4 regions of the Micromonospora sp. NPDC049004 genome follow, and region 2 is predicted to be linked to each of the others. Evidence: riboswitches for the same ligand, from Rfam matches in the RefSeq annotation. Region 2 holds a riboswitch; each other region holds the start of a gene.
The links. A riboswitch is a leader RNA that binds a small molecule or an ion and turns the genes downstream of it on or off. The one in region 2 is predicted to bind cyclic di-AMP.

Region 1 (3,848 bases), on a different contig from region 2:
CCTGGCGTACGACACGGCCGCGATCGGGGGGAGTTGGAACCAGCGGATCGAGGCGGTCCGCGTCTGCTGAGCCGCGGACCGAACCGGGCAGGGGGGTGCACGACGGCGCCGGCCGGAATCCCACGGGGGACTCCGACCGGCGCCGTCAGGCGGCTCAGCCCGGGTAGTAGCAGACGTTCGGGATGACCGCCCCGCCGTTGACCCCGAAGATCGCGAAGCCCATGTACGCCCGGGTCTGCGGGCCGTACTCGCCGTCCTCGGCGATGTTCGCGTACACGATGTCCTGGTTGATGCGGTGCTGGGCGTACCGGACGGCCTCGCGGGTCTTCGAGCCGTAGTTGCCGTCGAGGGAGAGCGACTGCGAGTAGCAGTTGTTCAGCGCCTCCTGAAGCACCAGCACGGCCGAGTTCGAGTGGCCGTAGGTGAGATAGCACTGCTTGTTCCCGGTCTGCCAACCGATGGTCGGCACGTGCATGTCCGCGCCGCCCGGATAGCCGCCGACCCGGTAGAAGGTCAGGCTGGTGCAGGGGCTGGACGCCTGTGCGGCGGTCGGTGCGAGCAGGGTCAGGCCGGCGCTGGCCAGGACGGTCACGAGGGTGGCGGCGGCGCTGCGGCGGCCGATGCGGCTCCGGTGGATCGACATGCTCTCCTCCTGGGAAGGTGACCGGGATCGACCCGGTGTGCCTTCGAGCATCGCGGCCGCCGATCTACGGTTTCCTGCCCGAACGTCAATTCGCAAGGAGCGCGCACGAGGAGGGCGGCGCCACCCGCCCACCGGTGTGGGCCGCGCCCTCGGTCCCAGCCGGGGCGGTCTACTCCGCTCTCGGTCACGACACCCGGTCCTCCGCTTCGCCCGGACACGTCGAACTGCTCCGTCGCATCACCTCCGGGCTGCGTACGGACGGTGACATCCGGGCCTGATCGGAATCGGTCCATCATGGTCGGTGCACAGCCGCGCGTCGTCCGCAACCGCTGGCAGAGGCGCCCCGCGTGCACCGGTGAACAAGTTCACAAGCGTTGGGCGAGGGTCACCGACCGTGCCTACCGTCGGTCGAGTCCACCACCGTGGACACCACGACCGGCAACGCCAAATCCTGCCCCCGGTCGTCGGATACCGGAACCCCGGGCAGGAGCGGGGGACCCACGTTCCTCGGTGCATGTCACCTCGGGGTGAAGCCGCCACCGCGCGGCCGGGCTCCTCGGCCCGAACCCGACAGCTCACCTCGCCGGCGTGGAGGAACCACACATGACGTCTGTCTACACGCCCCGTCATCGACGGGTCACCACCCGCCGCGTCGCCGTCGGCACCCTGGCCGTCGGCGCGGTCACCGGCGCCGTCGCCCTCTTCGGGCCCGCGGCCCCGGCCCAGGCCGGTGTCAACTGGGACGCGATCGCCCAGTGCGAGTCCGGCGGCAACTGGAAGATCAACACCGGTAACGGCTACTACGGCGGCCTGCAGTTCTCCCAGGGCACCTGGGCCGGCTACGGCGGCAAGAAGTACGCCGCCCGCGCCGACCTGGCCAGCCGCGGCGAGCAGATCGCCATCGCCGAGAAGGTGCTCGACGGGCAGGGCATCGGCGCGTGGCCGACCTGTGGCCGCAAGGGTGGCTCGTCGGGCTCCGCCGCGAAGTCCTCGAAGTCCACCGCCGGGAAGGACCGGTCCACCGCGCCGAAGGACCGGTCGTCGCGCGGCGACCAGCCGGCGACCCGCAACCACGAGCGCACCGCCCCCGCGGCCGGCGGCGACACGTACGTCGTCAAGCCGGGGGACACCCTGTCGGAGATCGCCGACAGCCACCACCAGGCGGGCGGCTGGGAGGCCCTGTACGAGCGCAACCGGCAGCTGATCGGCGCCGACGCCGGCCTGATCTTCCCGGGTCAGCGGCTCGCCCTCTGACGTACGACACACGAACGCTCGGCCGGGTCACCGGCCGAGCGTTCGGTCGTTCGTCGGGCGCTGATCGCCTCTGAGCACCGTGTGTCGTCGCGGCTACGCCGCGGGGGCGGAGGCCCTCGACTCCCGGCGCGACGCCACCGCGTTGGCGCTGCGGTCCCACCGGCCGGCGGGTGCCGCGGCCTCGCCGGGCCAGCCCGTGCCGGCGTCGTCGCCGCCGATGGTCATCTCGACCGCGCCGGGGGTCCTGCGGGCCAGCCGGAGCGACTGCTCGGCACCCGCGCGGGCCGAGCACGGCCAGGACTGGCCGGCGCACTGGAGGTTGCGGCAGTGGCCCTCGTCGTCGGGCTCGTGGGCACTCAGCACGTCGACCGCCAACTGCCAGAGCAGGGGGTCGGTCACGTCGTGCGGGCGTTCGGCGTGCCGGCTCGGTCGGTTGCTGGTGTCGTCGGACATGGTGGCCCCCCTCGTCAGGCTGTTCCCCCCAAGGGTCACCCGTGAGCCGCCGGCTAAACCGTCGACCTGCTGTGATGTGTCTCCGGTCGCAGCTGGCCGGCCCCCCACACGGGGCTCAGTCCGGCAATAGCGGCATCTCGACACCCGGGTCCCGGCCGAGGAGTACCGCCCGGGTGAGTGCCGCCGAGCCGAACCGGTCGCGTACCGCGTCCACCGCGGCGTCCAGGTCGGCCGCGGTGTCGACGTCGAAGGGCAGCTCCGGCTGCACCGGGTTGTCGTCGAGGTTGCCGACCGAGACGCCGATCAGGGTGGCTCCGCGGCGCTCGATCTCCGGCAGCGCGGCCCGCAGCAACGCCCGCGCGGCGCCCAGCAGCGCCGTGGTGTCCGCGGTCGCCTTGCCGACGGTGTGCGAGCGGGTGGCCCGGGTGTAGTCGCCGAAGCGCAGCCGCAGCACCACCGTGCGCCCGGACCGCCCGGCCGCCCGCATCCGCCGGCTGACCCGGTCGACCAGGCCCGCCAGGATGGCGTCCAGCTCGGCGGGGGCGTGCGGCGTACGACTCAACGCGTGCTGCGCGCCCATCGAGCCCCGGCGGCGGCCCACCTGCACCGACCGGGGGTCCCGGTTGTGGGCCAGGGCGTGCAGATGCCGGCCGGCGCCCGCCCCGAGCAGGGACACCAGCGCGGCCTCGCCGAGCCGGGCCACCTCCCCGACGGTACGGATCCGGCGCTCCCGCAGTTTCGCCGCCGTGACCGGGCCGACGCCCCACAGCCGTTCCACCGGCAGCGGGTGCAGGAACTCCACCTCGGCGTCGGGCGCGACGACCAGCAGCCCGTCCGGTTTCGCCACCCCGCTGGCCACCTTCGCCAGGAACTTCGTCCGGGCCACGCCCACCGTGATCGGCAGGTGGACCCGGTCGCGGACCTCCCGGCGCAGCCGCTCGGCGATGTCGGCCGGTGCGCCGACGAGCCGCCGCAGACCGCCCACGTCCAGGAACGCCTCGTCGATGGAGAGCCCTTCGACCAGCGGGGTGGTCTGCCGGAAGATCTCGAACACCGCCCGGCTGGCCTGCGTGTACGCCGCCATCCGGGGCGGCACCACTATCGCGTCCGGGCACAGCCTGCGGGCCTGCTGGCCACCCATCGCGCTGCGGACGCCCCGCGCCTTCGCCTCGTAGCTGGCGGCGAGCACCACACCACCGCCGACGATCACCGGCCGCCCTCGCAGGCGCGGGTCGTCGCGCTGCTCGACCGACGCGTAGAAGGCGTCCAGGTCGGCGTGCAGGATGTGGGCGCCGCTCGACACGTACACATGTTCGCACGACGTCCGGTGATCGCGGCGGTGAGCTGGGGGAACGCGCGATCAGTCGAGGCAGAACTCGTTGCCCTCGGGGTCGGCGAGCACGAGGTGACCGGCGCCGAGCGGGGGAGCGGGTTCGTGCCGTGCGAGGCGGGTGGCGCCGCGGGCGACGAGCCGTTCGGCCTCCGCCTCCAGGGCCGC
Region 2 (3,848 bases):
AGCGGGCCGCCGATCGAGCGTCGACGCCGACCGAGCCGGCCCGAGCGTACGCCGAGCTGGCCGCCGGCAACCGGCGCTTCGTCAGCGGGGCGCCGCGCCACCCCAACCAGGACGCCGGGCACCGGGCCGCCGTGGCCGACGGGCAGCACCCGTTCGCGGTGGTCGTGGGCTGCTCCGACTCCCGACTGGCCGCTGAGATCATCTTCGACCGGGGGCTTGGCGACCTCTTCGTGGTCCGGACGGCCGGCCACACCGCGGGCCCGGAGGTGCTGGGCAGCGTGGAGTACGCCGTGACCGTGCTCGGCACTCCACTGGTGGTGGTCCTCGGCCACGACTCGTGCGGTGCCGTGCAGGCAGCCCGCGAGGCGGCCGCCACCGGTGTCGCGCCCCCGGGGCACCTTCCCGCGGTCGTCGACGCGGTGGTGCCCAGCCTGCGACGTGCCGCCGCCGAGGGCGTGGACGACATCGACGGCATCGTCGACATCCACATCGCGCAGACCGTCGAGACGCTGCTCGGGCAGTCGCCCGTGCTGGCCGGCGAGGTGGCGCAGGGGCGGTGTGCGGTGGTGGGCATGTCGTACCGGCTCGCCGCCGGCGTGGTGCGCCCGGTGACCCCCGTACCGGCCGATGCGGCGACCTCGGACGACCCGGCAGCCTCCGCCGCCGCCTGACCCGACAACTGCCGCCCGGCGGCTTTCGCCGCGCCTGACCCGACGAGGGCCGTCCCGCCTGATGCGGGACGGCCCTCGGACTTCGTCGGGTGGATCAGAGCATCGACATGTGGACGTGGTCGGTGTGGTTCGACGGCCCGCTGTACGACTTCCAGCCGGTCGCCGGGAACCAGATCTGCCGGTTCCAGATCACGTAGTAGATGCCGAGGCGGTCGGCGTTGCGGATGAGGAACGCGGCGACGTTGTTGCCGTACATGCGGGTGTCGTTGTTGTGCCACGGGCTGAAGCCGCTCTTCTGCAACGACCAGTCACAGGCGCGGCCCTTCGGGTGCTCGTACGGGCCACCGTTGCGGTGGCAGCCGACGAACCGGTTGAAGCCGGCCCGCTTGACCTCCTTGTACGCGTGCAGGGTGCGCGGGGTGACGCAACCGGAGGTGGTGGGGTCGTCCTCGCTGCACGACTGCGGCTTCCAGTCACCGTCGGCGGTGCGACCCGGGCCGATCCGGGCGACCGGCGAGACGGCGTCGACCAGACCGCCGGTGAAACCCTGACCGCCGACCAGCGCGAGCGCCTTGTCCGCGTCGCGCTTGTCCTTCGCCATCAGGGCGGTCTGCTTCTGCTGCTCGCGGATCTCCGCGTCGAGGGCCAGCTTGGCCTGCTCGGCGCGGGACTTGACCGCGTTGACCTCGGCGAGCTTCTTCTCGTTGACCATGTTCATCTCGTCGAGCGCCGCGGCTCGGCGGACGAACGAGTCCGGGGCGTCGCTCTCCAGCAGCATCGCGATCGCGCCGACCCGTCCGGTCCGGTACGACTGGGCGGCGATCTGCGCGACCTGCGGGGCCAGCGCGTCCAGGTCGGCCTTGGCCCGCTGGACCTCCACCGCCAGCTCAAGCTGCCGCTTCTTGGACTTGTCCAGTTTGGACTTGGCCGCCACGTAGTCCCGGTTGGTCTGCTCGATGACGTCGGTGAGGAGCTTGGGTTCGTCTTCCTCTTCGTGCCCGGACGGTGTGGGGGTCGTCGGGGCGGCGTGGGCCGGGAGGGGGCCGGCGAACACGGTCAGCGCAGCGAGCACGGCCACCACGGGTGTCAACCAGCGGCGTAGGGGTGCCGTCACAATGTTCCCTTCCGTCGACCGCCGACCGGGTTAGCTGACGGGTTCGGGGCGGAAGTGGCCCCTACCGCTGTCGCGGATTCACCCCACGTACCTGGGTCCCCGGCTCGCCGGTTGGCGATTGGGCGGTGGCACCGCAGGCGCCGCTGCGCGCCTTCGTCGGTGGCCGGCAGCGAGGTTACCCGAGAATCCACCGCCTGAGCTACGTCCTGATGCCGACTAAAAGTGTCATTTCGCCATGGCGTTGAGTGACCAGTGACGCGGTTCTCAGGGCGAGTGCCCGATCCGGTCACGCTGAGGAGTGTCACCATGCCGTATCAGTGCTCCTGTTCGGCTCTGGCCACCCGGTGGTGGCGGTGGATGGGGGTGCGTTCCGCTCCGGGTCGGGTCCGTCGGGCCGACCCCCTGGCGGGGAGCTGAGAGCGGCCAGTGTCTCCGTCCGGTCCCGACGGGGGCGCGGTGTCAGGACGTCGGCGTCCGTGTCCTGCGTCGGCGTCGCCCCGGCCGCGGTCACCACGGCGGCCAGCCCGGTGGTGAGGGGTACGGCGGCGATCAGGCCGAGTGTGGCGACCGCGCTGCGGACGATCTCCTGGGCGAGGAATTCGCTGGTCAGGATCTGCCCGAGGGGGCGGGTGTCGGCGGTGAGCAGGAGCAGCAGCGGTAGTGAGGCGCCCGCGTACGCCAGGACGATGGTGTTGACCGTGGAGGCGATGTGCGCCCGGCCGACCCGGGTGGCCGCCCGGTAGAGCTGTAGCCGGCTCAGACCGGGGTTGGCGTTCGCCAGTTCGGTGACGGTGGCGGCCTGGGTGACTGTCACGTCGTCGAGCACCCCGAGTGAGCCGATGATGATCCCGGCGAGCAGCAGGCCGCGCAGGTCCACGTGGGCCTGGAACATCGACAGCGTGGTGGCGTCCTCGCTGCCGAAGCCGGTGAGCCGGGTGGCGGCCGTGGCGATGGTCGCGAGCACTCCGGTGAGCACCAGGCTGCCGAGGGTGCCGAGCACCGCGACCGAGGTCTGCGCGGTCACTCCGTGTGTCAGGTAGAGCACCACGAACATGATCAGGGCGGCGCCGACCACCGCCACCAGCAGCGGTGGCCGACCGGCGCTGATGCCCGGCAACACGAAGGTGAGCAGGATGGCGAAGCTGGCGGCCAGCCCCGCCAGCGCGGCCAGGCCCCGCCACCGGCCGAACGCGACGATCGCGGCGGCGAAGACCACCGCGAGCCACACCAGCGGCGTTCCGCGCTGATGCTCGGCGATGTTCCAGCTGCTGGTGGTGGGATCGGTCGGGTCGGTCAGCTCGACCAGGACGACGTCGTCGCCGACCTCGACGCGTGGAGCGCCGGGTCCGGCGGGGACGGGCGTCCGTACCTGCTGGCCGGCGCTCGGCCCGTCCTCGACCCGTACGTCCACCGTGCCGCACGGCCCGGTGGCCGGTGTGCCCTCCGGGCTGGCCGACGGCGGGCAGGGTTCGGTCACCACCCGGGTCACCGTGCCGTGGTGGCGCGGCGCGTCAGTGCCACCGCCGGCCTGCGGCGCCCCGTCCCGTGGCCAGAGCACCACGGCGGCGACGACGGTGGCCACGAAGAGCGGCACCACCGTCGCGACGAGGATCCGCCGGACCCGGGGCGGGGCGGGGCGGGCGGTATGGCTGTGGTCGGAACCCAATGCGAGAACTCCCAACGATCCGGTGCGGGGTACGTGCGGACGGGCCGGGCGGTTCACCTCCGCCGGACGAACGCGGTGACGAGCGCATCGAATTGCTGGTTGACGACCCGTTGGTTACCCAGGGTGATCCACTGGGCCGGCCGGTCGGCGCAGGCGCCGCGCCGTGGCGGCGCCGGTGCCCGACTGGGCGGCGGAGTCCGGTAGGCCATCGCCGGAGATGCTAGCCAGCCCAACTGGGTGTCGCAGGTCGTGGCGGAGTGTCGGATGGTCGAACCGCTCGCGCGGCCTGGGCCGGAGCGGCATGTTGGAGTCATGTCCGAGCCCGTCCCCGAGCAGGCCGCCGACCGGAACCGGCACGCGACGCCGGCCGCCCACGATCAGCACGCCGCCCACGATC
Region 3 (3,848 bases), on a different contig from region 2:
CCGGGACAACGCACGGTGTCCGTCCGGGCGTTGCCAGCGTGCGCCGGGTACGGGACGATCGTGCGACCAGCGACGTCGGGAGACGGTGTGCTCAGCAGCGACAGCTTCAGCTACACCGTCCAGGCCCGCTGCTCACTCGCCGAGGCTGCGGCGTTGTTGAGCGACCTGACCCGCCAGGGCGACCTGCACCCCCTGATCGTCCGGGTCCGCCGGGTGCGGCCCCGTCCGGGCGCGCAGGCCAGCTACACGATCAACGACAGGCTGGCGGTGGGGCCGTTGCGCTTTCGCACCACCTACCAGGCGGATGTGCTGATCTGCGAGCCGGACGAGATCGTCACGGTGGCCCGCCAGTGGCCGGCCACCACCGTCCGCAACCACACGCGGCTGCGCGCCGAGCCGGACGGGCTGGTCCGGATCGACGTCGACATCACCCTGCGCGCGCCGACACCCCTGTTCCGGTACGCCTTCGGCCAGGCCCGCGCCGCCCACCTCGCCCTGGCCACCCGCCTCGGCGCGGCCCTCGACCGCCCCGCGCCCTGAGCCCGCGACCCGTCGAGGCCGCCTGATAGCCGCGACGCCAGCGCAGCCGGGACCGTCCGGTTCGGCGCAACGCAAGGCGGCCCGGCCTGGCGCGGCCCGGCCCGGCCTGGCGCGGCCCGGCCCGGCCTGGCGTGATGTGGCCCGGCCTGGCGTGACGTGGCCCGGCCTGGCGTGACGTGGCCTGGCGTGACGTGGCCCGGCCTGGCCTGGCATGACGCGGCCCGGACTGGCGCAACGCGGCCTGGCCTGGCGCAACCCGGCTCGACCCGGCCTGGCCCGACCCGGCGACCGGATGCGTGAGCGTGGTCCTTTGCTCTGCTTCAGCGGAGTCGACAGGCGAGGGCCATCCGTGTTGCCTCCGCTGAAGCAGAGCAAAGGACGTGCGCACCCCCTTGGCACCCGGCGCGCGGCCGTCGTGATCAGGCTCGTACCTCGCCCGTCCCCGGCGTCATCGCGATGGTGACGGCGTTGGTCACCCCGTCATCGCGCGATCATGCCCGGTGCTGGCGGCGCGAGGAGCCTGCGTCGCGGCTCGTGCGGTCCCGGGGCGGCGAGGTCGCGCGGGTCGGCGTCCCCAGGGCTTGTACGTGGAGAGCACTGTCGCGATGATCATGAGGCTGGTCGACACCGCGGGCGCGATCACCAGGTCGGCGCGGTCCCGGGCGGGCAGGGCGGCGCCCAGCGCGCTCGCGTGCCGCAGGTTCGGGGTGAGCAGGAACAGCACCAGCCCGACCATCACCGTGGTGATCACCAGCTTGACCAGCACCCACCGGTAGCGCACCAGGCCCCACGGGGTGAGCAGCGCGCTGGCGACGCCGACGAGCCAGACGAGCACGCTCAGCGGCGCGAACAGCACCGTGCCGACGAGCCCGGCGACCGGGTAGACCACTGCCGGGTCGGCGCCGCGCTGTGCCGCGATGCCGAGGGTGAGCAGCACCAGGTCGGCTCCGAGCCAACCGAGCGAGGTGATGAGGTGCAGGGTGAGCAGCGCCTTGCGGGTGGCGGGCGGTATTCGCGGCATACCCGAATGCTGCCGGCCCGGCCCGGCCGGGTCGTCCGACCGCCGGCGACGTCCGGGGTACGTCCGCTGACGTACCCGGGGCCGGCGCACCCGCTCGACGGTGCGCCGGCCACCGACAGGGTCAGTACACCGACAGGTGTACGTGGTTGGTGTGGTCGCTGGAGGGGTCGCCGTTCCCCCCGCTGTACGACTTCCACCCGCTGCTGGGCAGCCAGATCTGCCTGTACCAGATCACGTAGAGCACGGCGAGCCGGTCGGAGTTGCGGATGAAGTAGGCGGCCAGGTTGCTGCCGTACGTCTTGTCGCCGCCGGTGGCGTCCCCGCCGAAGCCGCCCTTCTGCGCGGCGAAGTCACAGGCCCGACCCTTCGGGTGTTCGCCCGAGCCGCCCGAGCGGTGACAGGAGACGTACCGGGTGAAGCCGGCGGCCTTCGCCTGGTTGAGGGCGTGCAGGGTGCGGGGGGTGATGCAGCCGCTGGCCGGGGTGGGGTCGTTGATGCTGCACGACTCGGACGGCCAGGAGCCGTCGGAGTTGCGCGGCGCGGGCTGGGCGTTGGCGGTGGAGGTGCCCCGGTTGGAGCTGGTGTCGGCGGCGGTGGTGCGCGGCTTGCTGGTGGCCACCGTCAGGGCCCGTTCGGCCTGCTCCTTGCGCTTGGCCATCACCTCGACCTGCTTGCGCTGCTCGCGGATCTCGCCGTCCAGGGCGGTGCGGGTGCGGTTGGCCTCGTCCCGGGTGGCGTGCAGGTCGCGCAGCACCCGGTCCTCGTTGGCGGCCACCACGTCCAGCGCGGCCGCCCGGTCCATGAAGCCCTCGGGGGTGTTGGTGTTGAGCAGCGCCGAGACGGTGCTGAGCCGGCCGGTGCGGTAGGCCACGCCGGCGATCTCGCCGACCTTGCCGTTGCGCACGGTCATCTCGGCCTCGGTGGTCTTCAGCTTTGCCGCGAGTTGCTGCTGTCGCTGGACGGAGGTGTCCAGGGCGCGCTTCGCGTCCAGGTAGCCCTTGCTGGCGGCCTCCAGTTGGGCCCGCAGCGCGGGGGTGCCGCCCTCCTCGTCGCCGTCGGGTGCCGCGGCGGCCCGCAGGCCGCCGGGGGGAGCGGCGGTGGCGGCGCCCACCGGGAGGGCGACGCCGAGGGTGACCATCATGACGATCAGTGCCGCGAGTCGGGCGGCGGGTGGTCGTGCTGGTGCCACTACGCATGTCCTTCCGTCAGCCGCCGACCGGGTTAGCTGACGGGTTCGGGACGGAAGATCCCTACCGCTGACGCGGATGCACCCCAGGAACATGGTTCCCCGGTTCACCCTCTCGGGTGATTAGGCGGCGGCCGCCACCGGCGCCGGGAGGGCGCCGCCGGGTGGTGGCCGGGGACGAGCCTACCGGTGCAGGTGGGGCGTGTGCAGTCGATGTGACGGAAGGTGTCCGCGCCACCACCCAAAATGACTGCTGAACGGTCATTTCGTCAGGTAAGGGATCACCACTCGATCGAACCGCAGGCGTCCGGGGCGGCGCCGGGCTCGATCTGGAGCGTGGCGTGCTCGATGCGGAAGTCCTCCCGCAGGGCGCTGCGCGCCGCGGTGAGCACCGCGCCGACCTCCCCGCCGGGCGCCATGATCAGGTGTGCGGAGGCCACCTCCATGCCCGAGGTGAGCGTCCAGACGTGCAGGTCGTGCACCTCGACGACGCCGGGCACCGCGGCCAGTCGGTCGTGCACTGCGGTGACCTGGAGGTGTTCCGGGGCGGCCTGCACCAGGATGCGGACGGCGGCGCGGCCCAGCCGCCAGGTGCGCGGCAGGATGAACACGCCGATGGCGACCGCTACCAACGGGTCGGCCCACCACCACTCGGTGACCGCGATGAGCAGCGCCGCGCCGATCACGCCGAGCGAGCCGAGCAGATCGCCGAGCACCTCCAGGTAGGCGCCCTGGAGGTTGATGCTCTCCCGGGCGCCGGCGCGCAGCAGCGCGAACGCGACCACGTTGGCGAGCAGGCCGAGGACGGCCACCGCGAGCATCGGGCCGGTCAGCACCTCGTGGGGGTCGCCGAACCGCCCGATCGCCTCGATCAGCACGTAGACCGCCACGCCGGAGAGCAGGACGGCGTTGGCCAGGGCGGCGAGCACCTCGAGGCGGTAGAGCCCGAAGGTGCGCTGCGGGTCGCCGGTGGCCCGCCGGGTGGCGGTGATCGCGGCGAGCGCCATCCCGATGCCCAGCACGTCGGTGAACATGTGCCCGGCGTCGGAGAGCAGGGCGAGCGAGCCGGTGTGGAAGGCGGTCACGCCCTCGACCACCATC
Region 4 (3,848 bases), 480 kb from region 2:
CCAGCTCTGCATCTTCCGGCTCTCCTCGCCGGCCGAGCACCCGTACGGCTCGGTGGTCTACGGCTCGCGTTACCAGGGCCAGCGGGGGCCAACGCCGAGCCGCTCCTGGCAGAACTGGCGTGCCTGGCCGACGCGCTGACGCACGACGAGGGCCCGCCGCGACGAGATCGCGACGGGCCCTCGCTGTGTCCGGCGTCGGTCAGCCGGGACGGCCGTAGCTGTGGATCGGCCCGTCGTCGACCTTCTTCATCTTGATGGGCACACCGGCCTGGGAGGCGTGCACCACCCAGCCATTGCCGACGTACATGCCGACGTGGTGGATGTCGCTGTAGTAGAAGACCAGGTCACCGGGGCGCAGATCGGCCCTGCTGACGTTCTTGGTCACCCGGCTCTGCGCGGCGGCGTTGTGCGGCAGAGACACACCGGCCTTCGCCCACGCGGCGAGCATCAGCCCGGAGCAGTCGTACGAGTTCGGACCCTCGGCGCCCCACACGTACGGCTTGCCGATCTGAGCGCAGGCGAACTTGACCGCAATGCCCGCGCCGCCGCCGGGGTAGCTGGCCGGGCAGGGCGCCGGACGCAGGGGACCGCCGCCGCCGTTGCCGTACACCTTGAGGCGCAGCTTCTGCAGCCTGTCGATCTCGTCGTTGATCTGCTTCTTCTTCGCCGCCAGCTGCGCTTCGGTCCGGGTCAGCTGGGCCACCATCTCGTCGAGCGGCGCCTTCTGCCGGGCCAGCTCGTCGCGGAGATCGGCGACCTGCCGGACGTCCTGCTGCTGGTTGTGGGCGAACCGGTCGAGCATTTCGAGCTGCCCGACCACCTCACCGGGCGACCGGCTGCCGAGCATCGTGTTGACCGTCGACAGGTTCTCGCCCATGTACGCGCGCACGGCCAGCGCGCTGACCTTGTTCATCGCGGCGTCGACCTGGCGCTCCAGGGGCGCGATGCGGGCGGCGAGCGCGTCGGCCTGCTTGCGCTTGGCGGCCAGGTCCGCGCGGGTGGCGTTGTGCCGTTCGATTACCGGTTCGAGCTTGTTCCAGTCGGCGTCGATCTGGCGCTCGATCTCGGCGACGGACGGGTCCGCGTGGGCCGCCGTGGCGCTGCCGGTCAGGACGACGGCAACGCCGACCAGTGCGGCGAGGGCGGTGGTGAAGCGGGACCAGCGTGGACGCGGCACTGTCGACGTCGGGTCGGCCGGGGCCGACCGTTCGGACGACGGCCGCGGGGCATGGAGGGCCACCGGGGTTCCGTACTCCTTCTTCCCGACCGCCTACCGGGTTAGCTGACGGGTTCGGGCGGGAAGTTGGCGCCCTACCGCATTGGCTGCGGATTCACCCCGGGGGAACCTGGGTCCCCGGCTCGCTCGAAAGCGACTCGGCGGTGTCGGTCCGTTACCGCCCGGGATGGGCGGACCTGCTACCGGGCCGACAAATGACCAGAGTAGAGACGGCCGTTACCGATCCGCAACCCGTGCGGCCGTGACACTCCGTACCGATTGGAAGAGATCACCGAGCGTGTGTGAAGGTTTCTTTCGATGCAGTTTGATATATGGAAAGGTATTGACGCGGACTCCCGACCGGCGCGAAGGTGACGACACAGTTACCAGTCAAATCTAGGGGGTTCGATGGAAAGTCCAACCCTGTCCGCCGGCCGGCGCGCATCGCTCGCGGTCGCGGTGGTCATCGCCACGGCCGCCGTACCGCTGAGCGCCGGCACCGCCTCCGCAGCACCCTCCGCCGACCGTCAGCAGCAGTACGCCGCCGCGTCGACCGAGTACGGCGTGCCGACCGCCGTGCTGCTCGGGGTCTCCTACCTGGAGTCCCGCTGGGACAGCAACGCCGGCACCCCGAGCACCAGCGGCGGCTACGGACCGATGCACCTGACCGATGCCCGCCACGTGGCCGCCCTACCCGCGCGTGGCCACCACGACGCCGGCGCCGAGGATCCGCGCGGCGACGACTCTCGTGCCGCCATGGCACCCGCACCGGCCACGGATCCCGCGCCGTCCACCGCCACGTTGCAGACCGTCGACGCCGCCGCCGCGCTGACCGGGGCCGCCCCCGAGGCGCTGCGCAGCGACCCGACGACAAACATTCGGGGCGGGGCGGCGCTGCTGGCCGCGTACCAACGGGAGGTGGGCGCCCCGGTGGGTGCCGGCACCGACCCCGCGACCTGGTACGGCGCGGTGGCCCGGTACGCCGGCGCGGACAGCGCCGACGCCGCGGCGGCCTTCGCCGACGAGGTCTTCACCACCATCGGCGCCGGCGAGTCCCGCGTGACCGACGACGGCCAGCGGGTGACGTTGCCGGCCCGCGCGGTCCAGCCCCAGCGCTCCTGGTTGGACCGGCTGGGCCTGCGACGACTCGCCCGCCCGGACGGGCTGGAGTGCCCACGGACCGTCTCCTGTGAGTGGATCCCGGCACCCTACGAGGCGTTCGGCGACGGCGACTACGGCAACCACGATCTCTCCGACCGGCCCGCCCGGCAGAAGATCGAGTACATCGTCATCCACGACACCGAGGCGAGTTGGGCGACCACGCTGAAACTCGTCCAGGACCCGACCTACGTGAGCTGGCACTACTCGCTGCGCTCGGTGGACGGGAACATCGCCCAGCACGTCAAGACCAAGGACGTCGCCTGGCACGCCGGCAACTGGTACGTCAACGCGAAGTCGATCGGGCTGGAACACGAGGGCTTCGCCGCGCAGGGCACCTGGTACACCGAGGCGATGTACCGGACCTCGGCGAAACTCGTCCGGCACCTCGCGCTGCGGTACGGGATCCCACTGGACCGCCAGCACATCATCGGCCACGACAACGTGCCCGGCACCATCGCGTCGACAGTGCGCGGCATGCACTGGGACCCGGGGCCGTACTGGGACTGGACGCACTACTTCGACCTGCTGCACGCACCGCGCCTGGACACCGGCACCCCGGCCACCGGGCTCGTCCGGATCGACCCCGATTACGCGACCAACCAACCGGCGTTCACCGGTTGCGTCACCCCTGGGACGCCGTGCGCGCCGCGCGGCTCCTCGTCGGTGGTGCTGCACACCGCGCCGTCCGAGGACGCGCCGCTGGTCAACGACATCGCGCTGCGCCCGGACGGCACCCCGAACACGATGGACGTGTCGGACCATGGCGCCCGGGCCTCCGCCGGCCAGACGTACGCCCTGGCCGGACGGCAGGGCGACTGGACGGCCATCTGGTACCTCGGGCAACGCGCCTGGTTCCACAACCCGGCGTCCGCGCCGACCGCCAGCTGGACCGTCGGCGTGGTGGCCGTCCCGAAGCCCGGCCGGGCCACCATCCCGGTCTACGGTCGGGCGTACCCGGAGCAGGCCGCCTACCCCGAGGGTGTGCCGTACCAGGCGATCTCACCACTGCAGTACACGCTCGCCGCCGGTCAGCGGTACGCCGTCGGCGCGGTGCTGGCCGGTGAGTACTACCGGGCCAGCACGTTCGACGGCTCCTCGCCCGGCGACTGGACGGTGATCCGCGGCAAGAACCGGTACGTGCAGATCCAGTTCGGCCACCGCATCATGTACGTCGATCTCGCCGACGTGCAGCTCCTGCCGTCCCCGGTGGGCGCACCCCGCTGACGACGACAAACGACGAGGGCCCCCGGTCATCCGACCGGGGGCCCTCGTGACGTCAGCTGGATCAGCCGGGTCGGCGGAACCCGGCGATGGGCATGGTGTTGATGCTGGACACCTGCACCGGTTTGCCGGCACGAGGCGCGTGCACCATCTGGTTGTTACCCAGATACAGCCCGACATGGCTCAGGCCGGAGAAGAAGAAGACCAGGTCACCGGGACGGGCGTCGGCGCGCGACACGGCCTTGCCCTC

Region 1: linked by a shared signal. The riboswitch ahead of AB0B97_RS02095 (transglycosylase family protein) and the one ahead of AB0B97_RS05670 (hypothetical protein) in region 2 are both predicted to bind cyclic di-AMP.
Region 3: linked by a shared signal. The riboswitch ahead of AB0B97_RS23660 (hypothetical protein) and the one ahead of AB0B97_RS05670 (hypothetical protein) in region 2 are both predicted to bind cyclic di-AMP.
Region 4: linked by a shared signal. The riboswitch ahead of AB0B97_RS07980 (NlpC/P60 family protein) and the one ahead of AB0B97_RS05670 (hypothetical protein) in region 2 are both predicted to bind cyclic di-AMP.

Annotation. Positions count from the first base shown of each region.
Region 1 covers NZ_JBEZFG010000001.1:497,905-501,752, forward strand. Annotated here, with positions in the region: gene AB0B97_RS02085 (peptidase inhibitor family I36 protein) at 1-70, shown strand, start outside; gene AB0B97_RS02090 (peptidoglycan-binding domain-containing protein) at 155-643, opposite strand; cyclic di-AMP (ydaO/yuaA leader) riboswitch at 1,103-1,247, shown strand; gene AB0B97_RS02095 (transglycosylase family protein) at 1,247-1,897, shown strand; gene AB0B97_RS02100 (hypothetical protein) at 1,991-2,350, opposite strand; gene dinB (DNA polymerase IV) at 2,466-3,653, opposite strand; gene AB0B97_RS02110 (VOC family protein) at 3,711-3,848, opposite strand, start outside.
Region 2 covers NZ_JBEZFG010000002.1:196,662-200,509, reverse strand. Annotated here, with positions in the region: gene AB0B97_RS05675 (carbonic anhydrase) at 1-671, shown strand, start outside; gene AB0B97_RS05670 (hypothetical protein) at 766-1,785, opposite strand; cyclic di-AMP (ydaO/yuaA leader) riboswitch at 1,790-1,920, opposite strand; gene AB0B97_RS05665 (YibE/F family protein) at 2,087-3,451, opposite strand.
Region 3 covers NZ_JBEZFG010000008.1:118,658-122,505, forward strand. Annotated here, with positions in the region: gene AB0B97_RS23650 (SRPBCC family protein) at 88-540, shown strand; gene AB0B97_RS23655 (hypothetical protein) at 1,013-1,561, opposite strand; gene AB0B97_RS23660 (hypothetical protein) at 1,683-2,702, opposite strand; cyclic di-AMP (ydaO/yuaA leader) riboswitch at 2,756-2,887, opposite strand; gene AB0B97_RS23665 (cation diffusion facilitator family transporter) at 3,029-3,848, opposite strand, start outside.
Region 4 covers NZ_JBEZFG010000002.1:677,749-681,596, forward strand. Annotated here, with positions in the region: gene dcd (dCTP deaminase) at 1-139, shown strand, start outside; gene AB0B97_RS07980 (NlpC/P60 family protein) at 200-1,240, opposite strand; cyclic di-AMP (ydaO/yuaA leader) riboswitch at 1,254-1,390, opposite strand; gene AB0B97_RS07985 (peptidoglycan recognition family protein) at 1,625-3,601, shown strand; gene AB0B97_RS07990 (NlpC/P60 family protein) at 3,663-3,848, opposite strand, start outside.